3 regions of the Streptomyces sp. NBC_00012 genome follow, and region 2 is predicted to be linked to each of the others. Evidence: predicted binding sites of a transcription regulator. Region 2 holds the regulator's gene; each other region holds the start of a gene.
What was found. Region 2 encodes HrcA, which represses chaperone genes, less so after heat shock. Its sites were predicted from a motif close to TTNGCACTCNGNNNNNCNGAGTGCNAA; they were not measured.

Region 1 (6,861 bases), 2.4 Mb from region 2:
GGTCAGGCCGGGTGGGGCAGCGGGTGGCCGATCAGCATCGTCGGTGCCCCGGCCACCCGGGTCAGGAAGACCGTCGCGGAGTTGGGGCCCTGGAGCTTCATCCTGCGTCGCAGCTCCTCCGGTTCGACCGCCGAGCCGCGCTTCTTGACGGTCAGCACGCCCACCTTCCGCTCCCGCAGCAGCGCCTTCAGCTTCTTCATGTTGAAGGGGAGCCGGTCGGTGATCTCGTACCCGGAGGTGTACGGGGACTCGTACGGCTCGTCGCCCGTGATGTACGCGATCGTCTCGTCGACCAGCCGGCCGTCGCACCGCCTCACGAGGTCGGCGACCAGATGGGCGCGGATGACGGCGCCGTCCGGCTCGTACAGATAGCGGCCCACCGGGCCGACCGGCGGGGCGGGCGGAGGGGCCGCGGACCACAGGGTGGCCCCGGCCGGGAGCACGGTGGCGCGGTACGAACCGGCCGCGAAGCCCTCGCCGAACCAGAGCACCGCCTCCTTCACGTCGCCGCCGTCCGAGATCCACTCGGCCTCCGCCTGCGCCGGGATCGCCTCGTGCGGGATGCCCGGGGCGATCTTCAGGGCGGCCCGGGGGGCCGCGAGCGCGGCGCCGGTCGCCCAGGAGAGCGGCGGTGAGTACGCCTCGGGGTCGAAGATCCGTCCCCTGCCGCCGCGCCGGGCCGGGTCGACGAAGACCGCGTCGTACGGCGAGGTGTCGATGCCGGTGACATCGGCGCACCGCACCTCGATCAGACCGTCCAGGCCCAGCGCGGCGGCGTTGGCGCGGGCCACCTCGGCGGTCAGCGGGTCGCGGTCGACGGCGAGCACGCGGATGCCCGCCCGCGCGAGCGCGATCGCGTCGCCACCGATCCCGCAGCAGAGATCGGCGACGCTGCGCACCCCGCCCGCGGCGAACCGCCGCGCGCGATGGGTGGCCACCGACGTACGGGTCGCCTGCTCGACGCCGTTGGGCGTGAAGAACATCCGGTACGCGTCCTCGGCGCCGAACTTCGCCTCCGCCCGCTGCCGCAGCCGCGCCTGTCCCAGCGCCGCCGAGACCAGGGGGGCCGGGTGGGAGCGGCGCAGCCGGGTGGCGGTGGCGAGTTCCCGGGAGGGGTCGTACGACCGCAGCCCGTCCAGGAGCGCGGTGCCCTCGGGGGTGCGCAGGGCGAGGAAGGCGGCGATGGGGTCGGGGGCGTCGGACCGGTCGTCGGCGTCGGACGGGTCGTTCGGGGCGAGAGCGTTCACCCGCCCCATTGTGAGCCAGCCGGGTAGACCGGCGGGCCCGGCGGCGGTGTCGGGCGGGGAGGCCCCCTCCGTGCTGGCAGTATGCGGCGCCATGCAGCTTGTACGACAAAACGAAAAAAACATCACGAAATGGTGCAGGGTGGACGTGTCCCGGTCCGGGCACGACCGGGGCTCCGGCCCGCACCGGCCCGCCTGCGTCGTCCTGGCCGCTCTCCTGGTCGCCGCGGTCGGCTCCGGCTGCGCCTCCGGGTCCGGCGGGCAGGTGAGCGACACCGAGTACCGGGACCGACCCCTGGCCGGGAACCCGGGTGCGAACCCGGAACCGAACCCCGGCGTGACCCCCGGTCCGAACCCCGCCGCCGGACACCCGGGCGGCCCCGGACGGCGGACCGGCCGGGGCGGTGCACCCGACGGGGCCCATGAGAACGCGAAGCTCGCCCCGGCCGTGCGGGCGGCGCTGGCCAAGAAATGGGGGCTGGACAGGACGCCGCTGATCGCGCCGCGGCCGCCCGCCGTGAAGCCGCGCATCACCACCCGCGAGGGATTCGAGGTGAAGGGCGGCGACGACTCGCTGCCGCCGGTCTTCACCACCGTCCCGACCAAGGACCGGGTCGTCTTCCTGACGATGGACGACGGTTCCGAGAAGGACCCCGAGCTGCTGCAGATGATGGACGAGCTGGACATCCCGTACAGCGCGTTCCTCAGCGACTACGAGGTGAGCGACAACTACGGGTACTTCGGCGAGGCCCAGCGGCTGGGCGTCACCATCAACAACCACACGCTCAACCACCCCTATCTGCCCGGACTCTCGTACGACGAGCAGGAACGCGAGATCTGCCACTCGCAGGAGATCATCGAGAAGAAGTTCGGCAAACGGCCCACTCTCTTCCGCCCGCCGTACGGCAACTACAACGGGGACACGCTGCGCATCGCGCAGTCCTGCGGGATCAAGGCCGTGCCCCTCTGGAACGCCGAGGCGTTCCCGGACCACATGGAGTGGCGCGAGGAGGACGAGGACCTGCACCCGGGCGACATCATCCTCACCCACTTCCGGGGCCGCGACGAATGGGACGGCAGCATGGCCGACCTGGTCCGGGCGGTCATGAAGACCGTCACGGACAGGGGATACGCCGTGGCCCGGCTGGAGGACTACGTATGAGAAGGGCGCACCGGCTGCTGGCCGGACTGCTGGTGGCCGGTGCGCTCCTCGCCGCCACCGGCTGCGCGCAGTCGGTGGACCCGATCGAGCGGCTGGGCCGCAAGGCCGTCCAGAAGGTGAACCACCCGCCGCGGACGCCCGCGGCGGGCCCGCCCGCGCACGGTGATCACGGCGAGCCGGGGTCGATGGTCGTGGTCTCCTGCCGTCAGCCGCCGGAGTCCAGGCACTCGCGGTCGTCACCGCCGCTGAGGCACTGGTGGCCGTTCCGGCCGGGGTCGTACGCGGGGGGTGCGGGCGCCGGGTGCGAGCGGCGGTAGTCCTCGTAGCCGGCCTGCAACGTGATCACGCACAGCGCCAGCGCCGCCAGCAACTGGACCGCGCCCGCCCACGGCCACCTGTCGCGGATCAGTACGACGGCGACCAGGCAGATCACCGCGGTGATCCCGGCGAGGACGAGGGCGGGAGTCCAGTCCATCGGCGGCGGCTCCGTCGTTTCCCGGCCGTCGGGGTCCCGCCGCGAGAAGGCTTGCTGGAACGCGGCGACCGCACAGATCAGCCCTTCCAGGAGAACCAGCAGCAGCCCCAGGACCACATCGAGGCAGCCGTTCACGGCGCGCGATCCGTACGGGCGCCGCCCGGACGCGGGGTCTGGCTGCCGGTACGGGGAAAGGCGGGTCATCTCCACACGGTCGTACGGAACGGTCCGGTCCGTCCGTACGTTGCCTCCATGTTGTCCGGACTGTTGTCCGGACTGTTGTCCGGACGGTGTCGCGCCACGATCGCCTGAATTGGCACTCCGCTTGACCGAGTGCTAATCCCGGTCATAGTCTCGGTGCTGGCACTCACCACTGGAGAGTGCCAGCAGTACTGCGCGACTGGCAGGTCCGGCACCCGCGACGACGGATCGACCTGGTCGCCACCCAAGACTGTTACCCCGTGAGATCTCCGAAGGGGGAGACCGGATCGTGTCGACCGCCAGCACCAAGGTTGCGATCAAGCCGCTCGAGGACCGCATTGTGGTCCAGCCGCTCGACGCCGAGCAGACCACGGCCTCTGGCCTGGTCATTCCGGACACCGCCAAGGAGAAGCCCCAGGAGGGCGTCGTCCTGGCCGTGGGCCCGGGCCGCTTCGAGAACGGCGAGCGCCTTCCGCTCGACGTCAAGACCGGCGACGTCGTGCTGTACAGCAAGTACGGCGGCACCGAGGTGAAGTACAACGGCGAGGAGTACCTCGTCCTCTCGGCCCGCGACGTGCTCGCGATCGTCGAGAAGTAATTCACCCACGTTTGCTTCTGTTCTGCGCCCCTGGCCCCCGCGAATAACCAGCCGGGTGGTCGGGGGCGCAGTTCGTTCGAGAGGAAAGCTCAGCTCCCATGGCGAAGATCCTGAAGTTCGACGAGGACGCCCGTCGCGCCCTTGAGCGCGGCGTCAACAAGCTTGCCGACACGGTCAAGGTGACGATCGGCCCCAAGGGCCGCAACGTCGTCATCGACAAGAAGTTCGGCGCTCCCACCATCACCAACGACGGTGTCACCATCGCGCGCGAGGTCGAGCTCGACGACCCGTACGAGAACCTCGGTGCCCAGCTGGTGAAGGAGGTGGCGACCAAGACCAACGACGTCGCGGGTGACGGTACGACCACCGCCACCGTGCTGGCCCAGGCGCTCGTCCGCGAGGGTCTGCGCAACGTCGCCGCCGGTGCCTCCCCGGCCGCCCTGAAGAAGGGCATCGACGCCGCGGTCAAGGCCGTGTCCGAGGAGCTCCTCGCGACCGCCCGCCCGATCGACGACAAGACCGACATCGCCGCCGTGGCCGCGCTCTCCGCGCAGGACCCGCAGGTCGGCGAGCTCATCGCGGACGCGATGGACAAGGTCGGCAAGGACGGTGTCATCACCGTCGAGGAGTCCAACACCTTCGGTCTGGACCTCGACTTCACCGAGGGCATGGCCTTCGACAAGGGCTACCTGTCCCCGTACATGGTGACCGACCAGGAGCGTATGGAGGCCGTCCTCGACGACCCGTACATCCTGATCCACCAGGGCAAGATCGGCTCGATCCAGGAGCTGCTCCCGCTGCTGGAGAAGGTCATCCAGGCCGGTGGCTCCAAGCCGCTGCTGATCATCGCCGAGGACGTCGAGGGCGAGGCGCTGTCGACCCTCGTCGTCAACAAGATCCGTGGCACCTTCAACGCCGTCGCGGTGAAGGCCCCGGGCTTCGGTGACCGCCGCAAGGCCATGCTCGGCGACATCGCCACCCTCACCGGTGCGACCGTCATCGCCGAGGAGGTCGGCCTCAAGCTCGACCAGGCCGGTCTGGACGTGCTGGGCACCGCCCGCCGCGTCACCGTCTCCAAGGACGACACCACGATCGTGGACGGCGGCGGCGAGCCCGGCGACGTCAAGGGCCGGGTCAACCAGATCAAGGCCGAGATCGACGCCACCGACTCCGACTGGGACCGCGAGAAGCTCCAGGAGCGCCTCGCGAAGCTGGCCGGCGGCGTGTGCGTGATCCGCGTCGGTGCCGCCACCGAGGTGGAGCTCAAGGAGAAGAAGCACCGTCTGGAGGACGCCATCTCCGCGACCCGCGCCGCGGTCGAGGAGGGCATCGTCTCCGGTGGTGGCTCCGCTCTGGTCCACGCCGTCAAGGTCCTGGAGGGCAACCTCGACAAGACCGGCGACGAGGCCACCGGTGTCGCGGTCGTGCGCCGCGCCGCGGTCGAGCCGCTGCGCTGGATCGCCGAGAACGCCGGCCTCGAGGGCTACGTCATCACCTCGAAGGTCTCCGAGCTCGACAAGGGCCAGGGCTTCAACGCCGCGACCGGCGAGTACGGCGACCTGGTGAAGGCCGGCGTCATCGACCCGGTCAAGGTCACCCGCTCCGCGCTGGAGAACGCCGCGTCCATCGCGTCGCTGCTGCTCACGACCGAGACCCTGGTCGTCGAGAAGCCGGCCGAGGAAGAGGCCGAGGCCGGCCACGGCGGCCACGGTCACTCGCACTGACGCGTAGCCACTGAGGGCTCGCAGCCCGCAGCAGGCAGACAGCCGAAGAAGGCCCCCTGTCCCACCGCCGAGCGGTGGGACAGGGGGCCTTCGGGCGTCCGGAGGACGTGGTGCCGAGGCGGACGAGCGCGGTAGGGGCCCGGGGGGCCGGGCCGGTCGGCCCGGCGGACCGGTCAGGCCGAGTGGCTCAGGCTCCCGGAGTGCACCGGGTCCGCGAAGGGCAGGCCGGCCGCGAACCGCTCCAGCTCGTCCAGTGCCTGGTCCGCCATCCGGTGCAGCTCGTCGCCCAGCGAACCCGCGATGTGCGGGGTGAGCAGCACGTTCGGCAGCGTGTACAACGGTGAGCCGGCGGGCGGGAGTTCGGGGTCCGTCACATCCAGCACCGCCTGGAGCCGTCCGGCCGTCAGCTCGGGCAGCAGCGCGTCCTCGTCGATCAGCGATCCCCGCGCCGTGTTGATCAGCGTCGTCCCGGCCGCCATGGCGGCCAGCTGCGCCGCACCGATCAGATGGTGGGTCTCCGGGAGCTGGGGCGCGTGCACCGAGACGACGTAGCTGCTCGCGCACAGCTCGTCGAGCGAGGTGAGCCGTACGCCGAGCCGTGCCGCCTCCGCGCCGTCCACGTACGGGTCGTACAGCAGCACGTCCAGGTCGAAGGGGCGCAGCAGCTCGATCACGCGCCGGCCGATCCGGGAGGCGCCGACGATGCCGACGGTGCGGCGGTAGTTGCCGGTCCCGTCGAGCTCCGCGAGCCAGTCGTGGTCGGCGCGCAGAGCGCGGTAGCGCTCCGCGGAGTGCAGCACCCGCTTGCCGGCGAACAGGATCGCGGCGAGGGTGAATTCGGCGACCGGCAGGGCGTTGGCCCCGGCCGCGGAGGTGACGGTGATGCCGCGTTCCCAGCAGGCGTCGGTGATGTGGTGCTTCACCGAACCCGCGGCGTGGACGACGGCCCGCAGCCGGGGCGCGCCCGCCAGTACCCCGGCGGTGAGCGGCGTCGCGCCCCAGCAGGTGAACAGCACCTCGGCCTCGGCGAGCGCGGCGGCCACCTCGGGCGTCGGGTCGGCCAGGTCGTGGGCGACGAAGGCCGGGTCGGTGCGGGTGAGGGCGGCCAGCCGGGTGCGGTGGCGGTCGGCGAGGAGGCGGTCGGCGATGCCGGGGCCCATCGCGAGCAGGGCCGTCGGCCGGTTGTCAGTGGCGTGGGGCATGGTGGGACTCGTACTCCTCAGGGCTCGCGGTGAGGTCACTTGACGCTGCCGGCGGTCAGTCCGGCCTTCCAGTGCCGCTGCAGCGAGACGAAGGCGACGATCAGGGGGATGACGGCGAGGAGCGACCCGGTGACGACGAGCGGGTAGAAGCTCGGCTCGCCGTGCGTGTTGGTGTTCCAGGAGTACAGACCGAGGCTCAGCGGGAAGAGCTTGCGGTCCGAGAGCATCACGAGGGGGAGGAAGAAGTTGTTCCAG
Region 2 (6,861 bases):
GCACCCTGCTGGAACAGGACCCGATCCGGCTCCCCGAGCGGGTCGGGACCGGGCCCGTCTCCATGCCGTGGCCCGGGGGCGAGGAGGAGGGCGCGAAGGCCGACGAGCCCGCCGCGTCCGCCCTCGCCTACCGGATCACCTCCGGCGGCCGGACCCTCGGCGCCGTACTCCTCGGCCGGGAGGGCCTCGCCCGCGTCCCCGACGAGGTGACCGCGCTCATCGAGGACTTCGTACGCCGGGTCGGTCTGGCCGTGGGAGCCGCCCGCGAGTACACCCGGCAGGCCACCATCAGCCGCATCCTGCAGCGCGCCCTGCTGCCCGGCAAGGTCGCCGACATACCGGGGGTCACCAGCTCACTGGTGTACGAACCCAGCGACGACGGCGTCGTCGGCGGTGACTTCTACGACATCTTCCCCTGCCCCGGCGACCGCTGGTGCTTCGTACTGGGCGATGTGCAGGGCAGCGGCCCCGAAGCCGCCGTCGTCACCGGCCTCGCCCGCCCCTGGCTGCGGCTGCTGGCCCGCGAGGGCTTCGGCGTCGGCGAGGTGCTGGACCGGCTGAACCGGCTGCTCCTCGACGACGCGATGGAGGCCGCCGAGGCGGCCGCGCTCATGGTGGCCGCGGCCGGCGGCCAGCAGACCCCGGACACCGGGCAGTCCCGCTTCCTGTCCCTGCTGTACGGAGAACTCGTACCGCTGCCCGGCGGCGGCGTGCGCTGCACCCTGGCCAGCGCCGGCCACCCGCTGCCGCTGCTGCTGCGGCCCGACGGCGAGGTGCGCCCGGCCGCCGAGCCGCAGATACTGCTCGGGATCTTCGACGACGTCGCCTACGAGAGCCAGAGCTTCGAGCTGGCGCCCGGCGACAGCCTGCTGTGCGTCACGGACGGTGTGACGGAGCGGCGCTGCGGGCCGCTGATGTTCGACGACGGGGACGGGCTGTCCCAGGCGCTGGCCGGCTGCACCGGGCTGTCGGCGGACGGGATCGCGGACCGGATCAAGCGGGCGGTGCACGAATTCGCCGAGCGGCCGCCCGACGACGACCTCGCGCTGCTGGTGCTCCAGGCCGGATGAGGACCCGCGTCGGGGCACGGGCGGCCCCCGCGATCATGGGCCTGGCCGGGGGTTCCCCGGCGGCGAGCGACAATGGGCGGTATGCCTTCCGTACTGCCCGATGGTGAACCCGTACCCGACGACGGGGCGCTGCCCCGCCACGCCCTGGAAGGCGCGGCCGGCCGGCCGCTCGGCTTCTACCTGCACGTGCCGTACTGCGCGACCCGCTGCGGCTACTGCGACTTCAACACCTACACCGCGACCGAGCTGCGCGGTTCCGGCGGGGCGCTGGCCTCCCGGGACAACTACGCCGAGCATCTGATCGGCGAGGTCCGCCAGGCCCGCAAGGTCCTCGGGGACGATCCGCGCCCGGTCCGCACGGTCTTCGTCGGCGGCGGTACGCCGACCCTGCTGGCCGCCGCGGACCTGGTCCGGATGCTGGGGGCGATCCGCGAGGAGTTCGGGCTCGCGGACGGTGCCGAGATCACCACCGAGGCCAATCCGGAGTCCGTCTCTCCGGCGTACCTCGCCGAACTTCGGGAGGGCGGCTTCAACCGGATCTCCTTCGGGATGCAGAGCGCCCGGCAGCACGTCCTGAAGATCCTCGACCGTACGCACACACCGGGGCGGCCCGAGGCGTGTGTCGCCGAGGCCCGGGAGGCGGGCTTCGAGCACGTCAACCTCGACCTGATCTACGGCACGCCGGGGGAGTCCGACGACGACTGGCGGGCCTCGCTGGACGCGGCGATCGGCGCGGGGCCGGACCATGTGTCGGCGTACGCGCTGATCGTCGAGGAGGGCACGCAGCTGGCCCGCCGGATCCGGCGCGGCGAGATCCCGATGACCGACGACGACGCCCACGCGGACCGGTACCTGATCGCGGACGAGGCGATGGCCGCGGCGGGCTTCTCCTGGTACGAGGTGTCGAACTGGGCCCGTACGCCGGAAGGCCGCTGCCTGCACAACGAGCTGTACTGGCGCGGAGCCGACTGGTGGGGTGCCGGGCCCGGGGCGCACAGCCATGTCGGCGGGGTGCGCTGGTGGAACGTGAAGCACCCGGGCGCGTACGCGCAGGCGCTGGCCGAGGGGCGGTCGCCGGGGGCCGGGCGCGAGATCCTCTCCGAGGAGGACCGGCGGGTGGAGCGGATCCTGCTGGAGCTCCGGCTCGTGGACGGCTGCCCGCTCGGCATCCTGGCCCCGGCCGGGCTGGCCGCGTCCCGCCGCGCTCTGGCGGACGGGCTCCTGGAGGCGGCGCCGTACGAGCGGGGGCGGGCGGTGCTCACCCTGCGGGGGCGGTTGCTGGCGGATGCGGTGGTGCGGGATCTGGTGGACTGAGGGTGGGCGGGGGCTTCGCCCCCGAACCCCCGTTCCTCAATCGCCGGAGGGGCTTGAGAGTCCGCCGGAGTGGCTGGCGGCGGGCTGCTCGGGCGCCGTCACGAAGTCGATCAGGTGCTCCACCGAGCCCAGCAGGGCCGGTTCCAGGTCGCGGTACGAGTGGACCTTGGACAGGATGTGCTGCCAGGCCGCGCCGGTGTTCTCCGGCCAGCCCAGGGCCCGGCACACGCCCGTCTTCCAGTCCTGGCCGCGCGGTACCACCGGCCAGGCCGTGATGCCCACGGACGACGGTTTCACCGCCTCCCACACGTCGATGTAGGGGTGGCCGACCACCAGCACGTTCTCGTCCGTGACCCGGTCGGCGATCCGGGACTCCTTGGAGCCGGGGACCAGGTGGTCGACCAGGACGCCCAGCCTGGCGTCCGGGCCGGGGGAGAACTCGCGCACGATGGCGGGGAGGTCGTCGATGCCCTCCAGATATTCGACGACCACGCCCTCGATCCGCAGGTCGTCGCCCCAGACCCGCTCGACCAGCTCCGCGTCGTGCCGGCCCTCCACGTAGATCCGGCCCGCCCGCGCGACCCGGGCGCGCGCCCCGGGCACCGCGACCGAACCCGAGGCCGTCCGTGCGGGCCGCACCGGAGCGGCGGCCGAGGGACGTACGAGGGTGACCACCCGGCCCTCCAGCAGGAAGCCGCGCGGCTCCATCGGGAACACCCGGTGCTTGCCGAAGCGGTCCTCCAGGGTCACCGTCGGCCCCTGGGCCGTCTTCTCGCAGCGGATCACCGCGCCGCAGAATCCGGTGGAGACCTCCTCCACGACCAGATCGGCTTCGGCGGGGACCTCGGGAACGGGGGCGGACCTCTTCCACGGCGGGGTCAGGTCCGGCTGGTAGCTGCGCATCGGACGACGATAGGACGACCAGGGCCTGTCCGGCGGATCAGGGTCGGACAGGGCGCGGCGTCCGGTGCCGCACCAGGCGTCGTGACCCCGGCCAGGATCCGCCGGGCAGGTCCTGCGGGTCACGACACGCCGAAGCGCACGGCCAGTTGTTCGCGCTGATCGTGTACGAACGCCGCGTCCACCACCGCCCCGTGCCCCGGTACGTACACCGCGTCCTCGCCGCCCAGTGCCAGCAGCCGGTCCAGCGCGGCCGGCCAGCGGGCGGGGAACGCGTCCCGGCCCGCCTGCGGTACGCCGGACTCCTCGACCAGGTCGCCGCAGAGCACGATCGCGGGGGAGCCGGGGACGACCGCCACCAGGTCGTGGCCGCTGTGCGCGGGGCCCACGTCGGCCAGCAGCACCTCGCGTCCGCCGCCCAGATCGAGCGTCCACTCGCCGCACACCTCGTGGTGCGGTGCGACCAGCGCGTCGACGGCCTCCGCCGCGTCGTGCTCGCCGACCCCGTGGCGCACGGCCGAGGTGTGCAGATCGTCCGCCCCGTTCTTCAGCAGCCCGGTCATGCCGACCGCCCCGTACACCTGGGCGCCGGAGAACGCGGCGGTGCCCAGCACGTGGTCGAAATGGGGATGGCTGAGTGCGATATGCGTCACCCTCCGGCCGAGCAGAGCCTGCGCCTGGGCCCGCACCTCGGCGCCCTCGAGGAGCGTCGATCCGGTGTCGTAGAGCAGCACTCCGTCCGTCCCGGCCACCAGCGCCACCGTCGCGTCCCACCCGGGAAGGCGCCGCCGGCCCACTCCGTGACCGAGTCGTTCCCAGCCGAACTCTTCCCAAGAGGCATCCATATCGTGACGCTATCGGCAAACCACCTGCGAGGTCTCGCGGTAGCGTGGCCGGTCGCCCTTGCTAGGTCCCCACTCGGCCGCCGTACACTGGCCGGGGGGTTGCTGGCACTCGCGATGACAGAGTGCCAGGCGGATTCCTGGGCAGAGAAACAAGAACGACCCGAGAACCAACGAGGAAACACAGCTGGAGGTGTGCGCGATGCTCGGCGAACGCAGACTCGAAGTGCTTCGCGCCATCGTCCAGGACTATGTCGGCACGGAGGAGCCAGTCGGCTCCAAGGCGCTCACCGAGCGGCACAAGCTGGGGGTCTCCCCGGCGACCGTCCGCAACGACATGGCGGTACTGGAGGACGAGGGCTTCATCGCCCAGCCCCACACCAGTGCGGGACGCATCCCGACGGACAAGGGCTACCGGCTCTTCGTCGACAAGCTCGCGGGGGTCAAGCCCCTCTCGTCGCCGGAACGTCGCGCCATTCACAATTTCCTCGACGGCGCGGTCGATCTCGACGACGTCGTGGGCCGCACCGTACGGCTGCTCGCGCAGCTGACCCGGCAGGTCGCCATCGTGCAGTACCCCTCGCTGACCCGGTCGACGGTGCGGCATGTGGAACTGCTGTCGCTGGCAGCCGCCCGGCTGATGCTCGTGCTCATCACGGACACCGGCCGGGTCGAACAGCGCATGATCGACTGCCCCGCCCCGTTCGGCGAGACCTCTCTCGCCGATCTGCGGGCCCGGCTCAACAGCCGGGTCGTCGGACGCCGCTTCGCGGACGTCCCGCAGCTGGTGCAGGACCTGCCGGAATCCTTCGAGAGCGAGGACCGGGGGACCGTGTCCACCGTGCTCTCCACCCTGCTCGAAACCCTCGTCGAGGAGACGGAGGAGCGGCTGATGATCGGCGGCACCTCCAACCTCACCCGCTTCGGGCACGACTTCCCGGTGATGATCCGGCCGGTGCTGGAGGCACTGGAGGAGCAGGTCGTGCTGCTGAAGCTGCTCGGCGAGGCCAAGGACTCGGGCATGACCGTACGTATCGGGCACGAGAACGCCCACGAGGGGCTCAACTCCACGTCCGTCGTCGCGGTCGGCTACGGTTCGGGCGACGAGGCAGTCGCCAAACTCGGCGTGGTCGGACCGACCCGCATGGACTACCCCGGAACGATGGGAGCGGTACGCGCAGTGGCACGTTACGTCGGACAGATCCTGGCGGAGTCGTAAGTGGCCACGGACTACTACGCCGTACTCGGCGTGCGCCGCGACGCATCCCAGGACGAGATCAAGAAGGCATTCCGGCGGCTCGCCCGCGAGCTGCACCCGGATGTGAACCCCGATCCGAAGACCCAAGAGCGGTTCAAGGAGATCAACGCCGCCTACGAGGTGCTTTCGGACCCGCAGAAGAAGCAGGTCTATGACCTCGGCGGCGACCCGCTGTCCGCTTCCGGCGGCGGTGGCGCGGGCGGATTCGGACAAGGTGGCTTCGGCAACTTCTCCGACATCATGGACGCGTTCTTCGGCACGTCGTCGCAGCGCGGACCCCGTTCGCGCACCCGGCGCGGCCAGGACGCGATGATCCGTCTGGAGATCGATCTCGCCGAGGCGGCGTTCGGCACCACCAAGGACATCCAGGTCGACACGGCCGTCGTCTGTACGACCTGCAGTGGCGAGGGTGCCGCACCCGGCACCTCCGCCCAGACCTGTGACATGTGCCGCGGCCGCGGCGAGGTGTCCCAGGTCACCCGGTCCTTCCTCGGCCAGGTCATGACCTCGCGGCCCTGCCCGCAGTGCCAGGGCTTCGGCACAGTCGTGCCGACCCCCTGCCCGGAGTGCGCCGGTGACGGCCGCATCCGGTCGCGGCGCACGCTCACCGTGAAGATCCCCGCCGGTGTCGACAACGGCACCCGCATCCAGCTCGCGGGCGAGGGCGAGGTCGGCCCCGGCGGCGGCCCGGCCGGCGATCTGTACGTGGAGATCCACGAGCTGTCGCACGCGGTGTTCCAGCGCCGCGGCGACGACCTGCACTGCACGGTCACCATCCCCATGACGGCGGGCGCGCTCGGCACCAAGGTGCCGCTGGAGACGCTCGACGGCCTGGAAGAGGTCGACATCCGGCCGGGCACCCAGTCCGGCCAGTCGGTGCCGCTGCACGGCCGCGGCATCACGCATCTGCGGGGCGGCGGGCGCGGTGACCTGATCGTGCACGTCGAGGTGATGACCCCGACGAAGATGGACCCGGAGCAGGAGCGACTGCTGCGCGACCTGGCGAAGATGCGTGGCGAGGAGCGGCCCACCGGCCAGTTCCAGCCCGGCCAGCAGGGGCTGTTCTCCCGGCTGAAGGACGCCTTCAACGGCCGCTGACCGGTCCTGCACACCGTTTCCGGACGCCGGACGGACCCGCTCGGCGGGCCCGTCCGGCGTTTGAGTACAAAGCGGACCCCGTCCCGCGCGCCCCGCGCCGCGCCGGACGTGACACGATGCGGTCATGTCATCCGCGTTGACCGATCTCTGCCGGTATCCGATCGTGCAGGCCCCGATGGCGGGGGGCGCATCCTGTCCACAGCTCGTCGCGGCCGTCTCCGAAGCGGGCGGGCTCGGTTTCCTCGCCGCCGGGTACAAGACGGCGGACGGCATGTACAACGAGATCAAGCAGCTGCGCGGGCTGACCGGGCAGCCCTTCGGCGTCAACCTCTTCATGCCGCAGCCGGCGCTCGCCGACCCCAGCGCCGTCGAGGTGTAC
Region 3 (6,861 bases), 2.0 Mb from region 2:
GGCGCGGCGTCCGACGCGACACCCCGTCTCATACCGGGGAGCCAGGACGCCATGACGGAATGGGCACTGCGGTATCACGCGCTCACGATGCTCCGGCGGGCATCGTGGGTGCGTCCATCGCAGACCTCCAGGGAGCCCGACGTGATGACCGTTGCCCCGCACGATCCGAGTCGCGACCGCAGCCGCCGCAGCCTCGACCGCCGTCAGGTCCTCGTCGCCGGGCTGGCGGCCTCGGCGCTCCTGACCACGGCGGTGCGCTCGATCTGCGCCGGGTCGGCGTGTTCGGCCAGTCCGCGGGCGGGTTCACCGCCGCACAGACGATGCACGACGACCGGCGCTTCCTGGCAGGCATCAACATGGACGGCGAGATGGACTACGTCGGTGGGCGGGAGCCGGACGGCACCCACCTGAGCGGCGTGGCCCTGGACGGGCTCGACCGGCCGTTGCTGCTGATGGGGAGCGGGAGCGAGAGCTCGGGCGACTACCGGCAGCAGCCGTCCTGGGCCGCGTTCTGGGCGAACACCCGCGGCTGGAAGGCCGATGTGACGCTGACCGGGTCGCGGCACGCCTCGTACACGGACGCCGCAGTGCTGCTGCCCCGGCTGGCCCGACAGGGCGCGGTGCCGGAGGGAGGGCTCGCCAGGGCGGTCGGGACGGTGCCGCCGCACCGCGCCCTGGCCGCGAACCGGGAGTACGTCGCGTCGTTCTTCGGCCGGTGGCTGCGCGGGCACGACGACCATCTGCTGGACGGGCCCTCGGAACGCTTCCCGGAGATGGTGTTCGCCCAGTAAGGCGGCAGCCCCAAAACGGTGGGCGGCGGCCCCGAGCATCGGCACCGAAAGCGTCGGCCCCCTGGACCAGCTGGTCCAGGGGGCCGACACCGTAAAGCTGTACAGGAACTACCGATCCGTCAGGATCAGAAGTCCATGTCACCGCCCGGCATGCCGCCCGGAGCGGCCGCGGCGGCCTTCTCCGGCTTGTCGGCGATGACGGCCTCGGTGGTGAGGAAGAGCGCGGCGATGGACGCGGCGTTCTGCAGGGCGGAGCGCGTGACCTTCGCCGGGTCGAGGATGCCCTCGGCGATCATGTCGACGTACTCGCCGGTCGCGGCGTTCAGACCGTGGCCGACGGCCAGGTTGCGCACCTTCTCGACGACGACGCCGCCCTCGAGACCACCGTTGACGGCGATCTGCTTGAGCGGGGCCTCCAGCGCCAGCTTGACGGCGTTGGCGCCGGTCGCCTCGTCACCCGAGAGCTCCAGCTTCTCGAAGACGGCCGAGGCCTGGAGCAGAGCCACGCCACCACCGGCGACGATGCCCTCCTCGACGGCGGCCTTGGCGTTGCGCACCGCGTCCTCGATGCGGTGCTTGCGCTCCTTGAGCTCGACCTCGGTCGCGGCACCGGCCTTGATGACGGCCACGCCGCCGGCCAGCTTCGCGAGGCGCTCCTGGAGCTTCTCGCGGTCGTAGTCCGAGTCGGAGTTCTCGATCTCGGCGCGGATCTGGTTGACCCGGCCCTGGACCTGGTCGCTGTCACCGGCGCCGTCGACGATGGTCGTCTCGTCCTTGGTGATGACGACCTTGCGGGCACGGCCGAGCAGGTCGAGACCGGCGTTCTCCAGCTTGAGGCCGACCTCCTCGGAGATGACGGTGCCACCGGTGAGGATGGCGATGTCGCCGAGCATGGCCTTGCGGCGGTCACCGAAGCCCGGGGCCTTGACGGCGACGGACTTGAAGGTGCCACGGATCTTGTTGACGACCAGGGTCGACAGGGCCTCGCCCTCGACGTCCTCGGCGATGATCAGCAGCGGCTTGCCGGACTGCATGACCTTCTCCAGCAGCGGAAGGAGGTCCTTCACGTTGCTGATCTTCGAGTTGACGATCAGGATGTACGGGTCGTCCAGGGACGACTCCATGCGCTCCATGTCGGTGGCGAAGTACGCCGAGATGTAGCCCTTGTCGAAGCGCATACCCTCGGTGAGCTCCAGCTCCAGACCGAAGGTCTGGGACTCCTCGACGGTGATGACGCCTTCCTTGCCGACCTTGTCCATGGCCTCGGCGATGAGCTCGCCGATCTGGGTGTCGGCGGCGGAGATGGAGGCCGTCGAAGCGATCTGCTCCTTGGTCTCCACGTCCTTGGCCTGCTCCAGGAGGGCGGCGGAGACGGCCTCGACGGCCTTCTCGATACCCCGCTTGAGGGCCATCGGGTTGGCACCCGCGGCGACGTTGCGCAGGCCCTCGCGGACGAGAGCCTGGGCGAGAACGGTGGCGGTGGTCGTACCGTCGCCGGCGACGTCGTCCGTCTTCTTGGCGACCTCCTTGACCAGCTCCGCACCGATCTTCTCGTACGGGTCCTCCAGCTCGATCTCCTTGGCGATGGAAACACCATCGTTGGTGATCGTGGGGGCGCCCCACTTCTTCTCAAGGACGACGTTGCGACCCTTGGGGCCAAGGGTGACCTTGACGGCGTCGGCGAGCTGGTTCATGCCGCGCTCGAGACCGCGCCGGGCCTCCTCGTCGAACGCGATGATCTTGGCCATGTGAAGTGGTCCTCCCGGACAGGGGTGGATTTCTCCGGACCGAGTGGCGCCCGCGACGGACGGCCTGCGTGACCGGTGGTTCCTTGCCCCACCGACCTGCGGGCCTCACCGGCCCGGTCCAAGTTCTGTCACTCTCACCTGGAGAGTGCTAACGCCAATGATTAGCACTCGACCCCCGGGAGTGCAAGCGTCCCCCTCCGGATGTGGACAACCGCGGAGGGCTGTGGACGAGGGTCGCGGAGGGCTGTGGACAACGCCCGGCGGCATGCCGGGCGACGCGGACAACGCCCGGCGGCATGCCAGGACGCACTGAGGGCCCGTACCTCCGGGGTACGGGCCCTCAGCGCGCGAGTGGTGTCGTTGGCCGACCGCGCCGAACTCAGCCGACGGCGAGCTTGACCATGTCTGCCTGCGGCCCCTTCTGGCCCTGCGAGATCTCGAATTCAACTCGCTGACCCTCTTCGAGGGTGCGGTACCCGTCCATCTGGATCGCGCTGTAGTGGACGAAAACATCCGCACCACCGTCGACCGCGATGAAGCCGTACCCCTTCTCCGCGTTGAACCACTTGACGGTGCCCTGAGCCATGCCTAACTCCCCTATTACTGGCCCTTGCGCAGGACCGCACTTCGCGGACCCGGGTCAGAACTCACCCTCCGACAGGAGAGGGTGTGTGCGCCGGAACGCGTCGACCGCGGCTGAATGTATCTGCCCAACTGCCCTCTGCAACAGGTCAATCGGACGAGAATTCTCGGCCGCGCCGAACGCCCGAATATGCGGAATTCATGAGATTCCTGGGCAAGTCGGGCCAGGCAAAGGCGACTTATGCCGCAAGCACCACGCACACTTTGGCTGCATCTTGTCGCGTCCGGGCGCATTCTCATATGCGGGCGGCGCGGGCAGCTGGGGGGACTTCCCACACTCTACCGCGCTCAACCATGCAGAATTGCCCCCTCCGCGAATGAAGCGGAGGGGGCAATTCGATTACGCGAAGGGATCGGACGGGGCGTCAGCAGCCGCCGGCCACGGCCGGGATGATCGAGATGCCGGCGCCGTCCGGCGTGGCCGCCTCCAGGCCGCCCTCGAAGCGCACGTCGTCGTCGTTGACGTACACGTTCACGAAGCGGCGCAGCTTGCCCTGGTCGTCCAGGACGCGGGCGGCGATGCCCGGGTGGTTCTGCTCCAGGGACTCGATGACCTGGGAGAGGGTCGAGCCCTCGGCCGGGACCTCGGCCTGGCCGCCCGTGTAGGTACGGAGGATGGTGGGGATACGGACCTTGACGCTCATGGTGGGTGCCCTTCCTGAAGTCTCGGGTGGTCAGCTGGTGGCGAGGCCGGCGGCGCGGAACGCGTCCAGGCTGGGACGGATCGTCGCGGTCGCCTGAGAGGTTTCGGCCACCGCGTCAAGGGTCTTGAGGCCGTCACCCGTATTGAGTACGACGGTGGTCAGCGACGGGTCGATCAGCCCGGCCTCGATGAGCTTCTTCGTCACGCCGACCGTCACACCGCCCGCCGTCTCCGCGAAGATGCCCTCGGTGCGCGCCAGCAGCTTGATCGCGTCGACGACCTGCTCGTCGTTCACGTCCTCCACGGCGCCGCCGGTGCGGCGGGCGATGTCCAGGACGTACGGGCCGTCGGCCGGGTTGCCGATGGCGAGGGACTTGGCGATCGTGTTCGGCTTCTGCGGCCGGACGACGTCGTGGCCGCCCTTGTACGCGACCGAGACCGGCGAGCAGCCCTCGGCCTGGGCGCCGAAGAGCTTGTACGGCTTGTCCTCGACCAGGCCGAGCTTGATCAGCTCCTGGAGACCCTTGTCGATCTTGGTGAACTGCGAGCCGGACGCGATCGGGATGACCAGCTGGTCCGGGAGCTGCCAGCCGAGCTGCTCGCAGATCTCGTACGCCAGGGTCTTGGAGCCCTCGCCGTAGTAAGGACGCAGGTTGACGTTGACGAAGCCCCAGCCCTCGCCGAGCGGGTCGCCGATGAGCTCGGAGCAGAAGCGGTTGACGTCGTCGTAGTTGCCCTCGATGCCGACCAGCTCACCGCCGTACACCGCGGCCATGACGACCTTGCCCTGCTCCAGGTCGTGCGGGATGAACACGCAGGAGCGGAAGCCGGCCCGGGCGGCGGCGGCGCCGACGGCACCGGCGAGATTGCCGGTGGAGGAGCAGGAGAGGGTGGTGAAGCCGAAGGCGCGGGCGGCCTCGATGGCCTGGGCGACGACGCGGTCCTTGAAGGAGTGCGTGGGGTTGCCGGAGTCGTCCTTGACGAAGAGCCTGCCCTGCTCGACGCCGAGCTCACGGGCGAGGTTGTCGGCCTGGACGAGCTTGGTCCAACCGGGGTTCAGGTTCGGCTTCTCGGCGACATCGGCGGGGACCGGCAGCAGCGGCGCGTAGCGCCAGATGTTGGCCGGACCGGCCTCGATGCGCTTCTTCAGCTCTTCGGGGGAGCCGCTCGGCAGGTCGTACGCGACTTCGAGCGGCCCGAAACAGGACGCGCAGGCGAAAATGGGACCGAGTTCGAAACGCTCGCCGCACTCGCGGCAGGAAAGGCCCGAAGCGGGACCGAGGTCGACGGCTTCGGCGTCGACGGAAGAACTGGTGCTTACTGCAACGGTCTGCGCAGCCATGATGGCGAGGCCCTTTCTCCTCATCTTCCTCGCGGCGCGTTTCGCCACGAGACGGAATTGGCACCTTCCTCACCGGACCTCTCGGTCGGTGGGGGGGTTGCCGGGACTTCAACGGGCCGTTCCCTCAGTCCCTCTGGATGAGCGCTGTGGCACCGGATCTTCGATCCGGGCATTTATCGGCGGACGGCCCCGGCATGCGATGGTCGTCCGCGTTGTTCAAGACTGTAACCGAAGCACCGGACTCTTGAGATAGTCGTCCGAACCGCGAGATGGATCACATACAGGGAGTATCGACCGTGCTGGAAGAGGTCGAGTGCTGGCTGCCCAGGCGTTCCTGGTCGGCCGCCGACCGCCCGCTGGACCGCCTGCTGGCCGCCAGGGCCAGGGCCGGGGAGACCGGCCGCGGAAGCGTCAGCGTCGTGCTGCCGGCGCTGAACGAGGAGGCGACGGTCGGCGAGATCGTCACGACGATCCGGCGCGAGCTGATGGAGAAGGTCCGGCTGGTCGACGAGCTCGTGGTGATCGATTCCGGTTCCACCGACGCCACCGCGGAGGTGGCCCGGGAGGCCGGCGCCCGGGTGGTGCACCGCGACGCGATACTCCCCCGGATACCGGCCGTGCCCGGCAAGGGCGAGGTGCTGTGGCGGTCGCTCCTGGTGACCGGTGGCGACATCGTCTGCTTCGTCGACGCCGACCTGAAGGACTTCTCGGCGGACTTCGTCTCCGGCATCGTCGGCCCGCTGCTGACCGACCCTGACGTGCAGTTCGTGAAGGCCATGTACGACCGCCCGTTCGGTGACACAGCGGGTCAGGGCGGTCGCGTGACCGAGCTGGTGGCCCGTCCGCTGCTCAATCTGCACTGGCCGCAACTGGCCGGTTTCGTGCAGCCGCTGGGCGGTGAATACGCCGTACGCCGCTCGCTGCTCGAACAGCTGCCCTTCCCCGTCGGCTACGGCGTGGAACTGGGCCTGCTGGTCGACGCGCTGCACACGGTGGGGCTGGACGCGCTGGCCCAGGTCGACGTGGGGGTGCGCAAGCACCGGCACCAGGACGGGCAGGCGCTCGGCCGGATGGCGGCGGCGATCTACCGGACCGCGCAGCTGCGGCTCTCCCGCGGCCACCTGATACGCCCGGCGCTCACCCAGTTCGAACGCGGCGAGAACGGCTTCGTGCCGCGCACCCATGCCGTGGACACCGAGGAGCGGCCGCCGATGTGCGAGATCGAGGAGTACGTTTCGCGCCGCGCGGCCTGACGGGGTCCGACTTAGCAGTCTGACTTCGCACGTTTGGGCGGTTCGTGATCGGGCTAGATTCCGCAACATGGTCTCCGAGCACGATGCCCAGCCCGCTGCCCGGTCCGGTGCGCGGCCCGGCGTCCGGTCCGATGCCCAGGTCCTCGTCGCGTCCAACCGCGGCCCGGTCTCGTACACCCTGGGCGAGGACGGATCGCTCGACGCGAGACGGGGCGGCGGCGGGCTCGTCTCCGGGCTGAGCGCCGTGGACGACAAGCTCTGGGTGTGCGCCGCGCTCGGTGACGGGGACCGGGAGGCGGTCCGGCGCGGGGTCGCCGAGCAGGGCGTACGGATGCTCGACATCGACGCGCGGGTGCACGCCGACGCGTACAACGGCATCGCGAACTCGGTGCTCTGGTTCGTCCACCACATGCTGTACCAGACGCCGCTGGAGCCGGTCTTC

Region 1: the regulator HrcA is predicted to act here: its motif matches at 3,195-3,221, upstream of groES (co-chaperone GroES).
Region 3: the regulator HrcA is predicted to act here: its motif matches at 2,701-2,727, upstream of groL (chaperonin GroEL).

What each region holds. Positions count from the first base shown of each region.
Region 1 covers NZ_CP108309.1:3,591,885-3,598,745, reverse strand. Annotated here, with positions in the region: gene OHA19_RS16275 (THUMP-like domain-containing protein) at 3-1,256, opposite strand; gene OHA19_RS16270 (polysaccharide deacetylase family protein) at 1,339-2,406, shown strand; gene OHA19_RS16265 (DUF6234 family protein) at 2,612-3,085, opposite strand; gene groES (co-chaperone GroES) at 3,372-3,680, shown strand; gene groL (chaperonin GroEL) at 3,779-5,404, shown strand; gene OHA19_RS16250 (hydroxyacid dehydrogenase) at 5,578-6,606, opposite strand; gene OHA19_RS16245 (carbohydrate ABC transporter permease) at 6,642-6,861, opposite strand, start outside.
Region 2 covers NZ_CP108309.1:5,947,114-5,953,974, forward strand. Annotated here, with positions in the region: gene OHA19_RS27270 (SpoIIE family protein phosphatase) at 1-1,070, shown strand, start outside; gene hemW (radical SAM family heme chaperone HemW) at 1,143-2,384, shown strand; gene OHA19_RS27280 (DUF3097 domain-containing protein) at 2,421-3,287, opposite strand; gene OHA19_RS27285 (MBL fold metallo-hydrolase) at 3,407-4,129, opposite strand; gene hrcA (heat-inducible transcriptional repressor HrcA) at 4,329-5,345, shown strand; gene dnaJ (molecular chaperone DnaJ) at 5,346-6,482, shown strand; gene OHA19_RS27300 (nitronate monooxygenase) at 6,607-6,861, shown strand, end outside.
Region 3 covers NZ_CP108309.1:3,960,719-3,967,579, forward strand. Annotated here, with positions in the region: gene OHA19_RS18115 (hypothetical protein) at 279-791, shown strand; gene groL (chaperonin GroEL) at 917-2,539, opposite strand; gene OHA19_RS18125 (cold-shock protein) at 2,919-3,125, opposite strand; gene OHA19_RS18130 (MoaD/ThiS family protein) at 3,547-3,825, opposite strand; gene thrC (threonine synthase) at 3,856-5,166, opposite strand; SAM riboswitch class I at 5,184-5,310, opposite strand; gene OHA19_RS18140 (glucosyl-3-phosphoglycerate synthase) at 5,463-6,419, shown strand; gene OHA19_RS18145 (trehalose-6-phosphate synthase) at 6,487-6,861, shown strand, end outside.